DNA from 2 places in the Enterococcus dongliensis genome. Region 2 is predicted to be linked to the other one. Evidence: riboswitches for the same ligand, from Rfam matches in the RefSeq annotation. Region 2 holds a riboswitch; the other holds the start of a gene.
The links. Region 2 has a riboswitch for thiamine pyrophosphate ahead of thiT (energy-coupled thiamine transporter ThiT). Riboswitches for the same ligand answer to the same signal wherever they lie in the genome.
Positions count from the first base shown of each region.

Region 1: it holds a riboswitch for thiamine pyrophosphate, as region 2 does, so the genes downstream of both, tenA (thiaminase II) here and thiT (energy-coupled thiamine transporter ThiT) in region 2, are expected to answer to the same signal.

Region 1 is NZ_JARPZC010000008.1:97,123-99,527, reverse strand. It holds gene P7D84_RS07690 (sialate O-acetylesterase) at 1-808, shown strand, start outside; TPP riboswitch at 878-969, shown strand; gene tenA (thiaminase II) at 1,113-1,766, shown strand; gene hemW (radical SAM family heme chaperone HemW) at 1,921-2,405, shown strand, end outside.
Region 2 is NZ_JARPZC010000005.1:125,463-127,867, reverse strand. It holds gene P7D84_RS05895 (hypothetical protein) at 1-612, shown strand, start outside; gene thiT (energy-coupled thiamine transporter ThiT) at 662-1,246, opposite strand; TPP riboswitch at 1,296-1,394, opposite strand; gene P7D84_RS05885 (hypothetical protein) at 1,463-1,825, opposite strand; gene P7D84_RS05880 (low molecular weight protein-tyrosine-phosphatase) at 1,890-2,351, opposite strand; gene P7D84_RS05875 (2-hydroxyacid dehydrogenase family protein) at 2,405-2,405, shown strand, end outside.

The sequences.
Region 1 (2,405 bases), on a different contig from region 2:
GGCGGGGCGAGGTTACATAAATGATGTTCCGGCTATCTACAATGAAAAGATAGAAATGTTACGCAATGGACGATGGCAGATGATGGCAGAGCCCATCCATTTTGATCGAGAAGTAGCTGGGATTGGTCCAGCAGCGTCATTTGCTGCAGCTTGGATGCAAGAACATCCAAATGAAAAACTTGGTTTGATTCCTTGTGCTGAAGGTGGTAGTTCTATTGATGAATGGGGTGCAGATCAATTGTTGACACGCCATGCATTGGCTGAAACGAAATTTGCCATGGAGTCTAGTGAATTGATTGGTATTTTGTGGCATCAAGGTGAAAATGATAGTCTGAATGGTCGTTATAAAAATTATGCAGAAAAGTTGAAGGCTGTTCTTGAGCATTTTCGTAGGGAACTTGATTTACCTAGGCTTCCTATTATCGTTGGTGAGTTGCCTGATTTTCTTGGGAAAAATGGATTTGGGTTAAGTGCGACAGAGTTTGCTGAAATCAATCATGAAATGGCAAAAGTAGTAACTAATCTAGCTGATTGTTACCTCGTCAGTGCTGAAAAACTTTCTGCAAATCCAGATGGGATCCATATTGATGCAAAATCTCAAAGACGATTTGGGATTCGTTACTATGAAGCGTTTGCGACAAAACGAGATGTACTTCATGCTTTGGGGAACGAAGATGAGCAGCTTAGTTTAATCTATGGACGAGAAACAAGTAAGAACGAAAAAATCTATTTATTGAGTCGAGATTTTGCACTTGGGAAAATTAGTTATCAAAAATTCATAGAAATGTTTACTGCAATCACAAGTTGATAAAATTCATGACTGAAATATTCTTAGTAAGAGCACTCTTATTTACAAAAGGTATGTTATACTTTTTGTAATGAACACTAGGGGTGCTTTTTAAGCTGAGATCATACCCATTGAACCTGAAACAGTTAGAACTGACGCAGGGAATGTGTGATGCTTTTTAATTTGTCCCCGGCTGCTTTTAGTGGTCGGGTTTTCTTGTATCATTTGTTTGACATCGCCCCTTTTAGTTTAGAGAAAAGATAAATATGGAGGACATATTTGAATAGAGCAGTGTAAAAACTACTATTATATAGGAGGAAAAACGATGTTTACTGAATTAGCCAGAAAAAAAGCGGCAAAGTATTGGGAGAAAAGTTTTGAACATCCTTTTGTCCAATCATTGGCAAGAGGTGATTTAGCACCGGAGATTTTCCGTTATTACTTATTGCAAGATCGTTATTATCTTGAGCATTTTAGCAAATTATATGGTTATATCGCAAAACAGACAATCGATAAAGAAGTCCAAGCTCATTTGCAGAAAAATGCAGAAAATTTAAAACAAGGTGAGTTAGCAATTCGAGAAGAGTTTTTCTCGAAATTAGCAATCAGTGAAGCAGAAATCCTGACGCCCCCCATTGCACCAACTGCATATCATTACGTTTCTCATATGTATCGTCAATTGATTGAGGGGACACCCAACACAGCTTTTGCAGGAATGCTGCCATGTGCGTGGCTTTATCAAGAAATCGGGGAGTGCTTGATTACTGTCGGTTCGCCAGACCCAGTATATCAGTGTTGGATCGAAACTTATGCGGGTGAAACAGCTGTCGAAGGGATCAAAAAGGAACGTGTGTTGTTAGATCGTTTATATGAGGAAAGTACAGAAAAAGAACAACAACAGATGATCGAAGCTTTTGTGATTAGTAGCAAGCTAGAATATGCTTTTTGGGAAATGGCAATGACTTTAGAAAAATGGTGAGTTTTTCATGATACATTCTGATTAAAGAGAAATGACGACTATTTTTTGGTATTTTTCTTATAATTCTCTTCATTTGCTTCAACAAATATTTTTAGTAATCTCAAGTGTGATAGAATACCAATTGTTACTAATTAGTAGAAGAAAGAGGAATCAAATGACACAATCAACTTCAGCTTATATTCACATTCCTTTTTGTGAACACATTTGTTACTACTGTGATTTCAATAAAGTTTTTATTGAAGGTCAGCCGGTAGATGAATATATAGAAGCATTATTGAAAGAAGTACGTCTTTCTTTGAGTAAAAACCCAGTAGAGAATATGGAAACTGTCTATGTGGGAGGAGGGACACCTACCTCTCTTAATGCAATGCAATTGGATCGATTGCTGAGCGGCTTGCGCGAGATCCTTCCTTATCATCAGGGAGAATTTACCGTCGAGGCCAATCCTGGTGATTTGTCAGCGGATAAATTGGACGTTTTGAAAAACTATGGTGTAAATCGTTTGTCGATGGGCGTGCAAACCTTTGATGATCGCTTGTTGAAAAAAATTGGACGCAAGCATACAGCTCAAGACGTATACGATACCATCCGTTTGTTAGAAGAAAAGGACTTTAACAACGTAACAATTGATTTGATCTA
Region 2 (2,405 bases):
GGTTTGAAAATTGTCAACAGTCCTGAACAAGTCCAACAGTTTTTTAACAACAAAACTTTTACTAATTCAAAAGGAACCAAATGGATTGATTTTAATGATTTAGCGATGTTGAAAGAACTGACACCATTAGAAATCTCCGAACTATTATATTTTGGGCACATGCGAACACATTTGCATTCACCCTTTTTTTACAAATTACAAAACAATTTCGTCTATTTCAATTTAGGCAATGAAACGATGCGTGTTTATTATCGCTATTTAGATGAATTTTATCGAATACTGGCTAGTAAATTGACCCGAATCGCCTTAGAAAAAGTAAATGATCGGCGATCGTTTTTCCGCAAAGGATCATCTGTTGCGCCATTAGATGGTGAATTATTAAAGGAATTATACCCGCTGTTACAAGAAGGTGCCATTTTTTGTCTTAACCAGTCGGAATTAAAGAATAAATTATACCGTATTCCAATCTTTCTTTCTGATGAAAAAGGTTGGCGACGCAATCCTAATAATTACACGAAAGAACAACAGATTGCAGAAATCTCCTATGATACGGCGAACCAACAATGGTCATTGGAGGTTGAAAACGATGATCCCGTTTTTTCATTTCGATAAGTTCTAAAAAAAGCATTTGTCTTTTTAAGACAAATGCTTTTTCTGTTTATTATTGACTTTTTCTTTGAACCAACAGACCATCTTTAGGCAGATATAATTGCGGTGCTTTTTCTGCGACCAATACTGCGACGATCGCTGTCACAATCGCGGTTGCTAACCCACTGACACCATTCATGACCAATGAGAACAGCCAAGGATTCATGCCCCACAATGCATAACTTCCCCAAAAAACAACTCCTGCAATAAAATGCCAGAAAAATCGCGTACTCGTTCCAACAAAGGAACCTAAAATAATCGTTTTTCGCGCCTTTCGAACATCTTGTTCAACTAATGCTTGTTGAACTTTTTTGGCATACAATCCCGCAAAACCAGCAAATGTAAAAGCAATCGGGTACTCGATCAATACTTGAACGACACTGAGATAAACAACTTGGCTTGCTGGAAAATGCAAGATCCCCCAAATAAAAGCTGCCATCAATGCAGGTTTCAATCCCCGTCGCAAAGCAAAAAGTGTCATTGGAATCATTCCCAATGAGATCGTAAAGCTGCTGCCGATAGTAGTCGGAATAAACGACAATACTAGCGACAAAGCTGCCACGACAGTCCCCTCGACTAAAATTCTTGTTTTATACATAAAAAAACTCCTCCTTTTGAACATACAGTCCACAAAGGAGAAGTAATTATCATTACTTCATCACAATTCCTACGCTCGAATAACCGAAACAGGTACTAGGGTTTAGAGTCATCTCAATCTCAGCCCGAAGGCTCCCCTTTGCGACAGTATTATTCTATTTTTAATACATTCCGAGTATAACAGATGTCTGGTTATCCGTAAAGGTAGAAAATACTTTTACCGTGAGATACTTTCTTGAACACCATTTGGGGATAACGTCGTCACCTTTTTGATTCGCTCAATCGGTAACATCACTAATTGATTTTCTTGAGTTCGAATCACGATGGAATCATTGTTCACCACTTTAGGTAGCCAACCGGAGATTGTTTGAAACTTCTCTTCGTCTTGTTCATCTTGAACTTGAATGACTACTAAACTATTTTGGAGAGCTGCCATCTTTAGTTTAAGAAAAATATTCTCGTTGGCTTGCTCTTGAGCTCGTTTTTCAGCAGAATCATTCAAAAAATCCGAAATGAAACGATACGACGAATTTGAAAACAGCTTAATTAAATTCTTTTTAGGCTTTTCATTTTTAATCATTCAGCTTCCTCCTATCAAGAGCGTAGTTTGATTTTACTTAAATTTCTAAGAAAAAACAAGGAATCTAGTCGTTTTCAAAAAAAGTTAACCATTCGTTTAACCCTTTTTGAATCAAGTAGAAGGTTTCAGCAAAATCACCTGTGTACCAAGGATCTGGAATACTTTTACCTGTATATCCAGGTACACGATCCAAATATAAATAGATTTTATTTTTCGTCCCTTCAGGAGCGATTGCTTGTAATTCACGGACATTTTCTTGGTCCATCCCAATAATGTAATCCGCAGAATAAAAATCTTCAGCAGTCACTTGACGCGCATGCATCCCTTTTGTAGAAATCTGGTAGCGCGATAAAATCTCTTGCGTACCATGGTGAGGGGGATTTCCGACTTCCCAACGACTCGTAGCTGCTGAATCAACTTGATAGTTATCGGAAATCTGTGCTTGTTTTAATGCATCACGAAAAATAGCCTCCGCCATTGGTGATCGGCAGATATTTCCCATACAAACAAATAGAATCTTTTTCATGTCATTCCTCCTGTGCTATAGTCAAATTAGTGAAATGAAACGAGGGATTGTCAA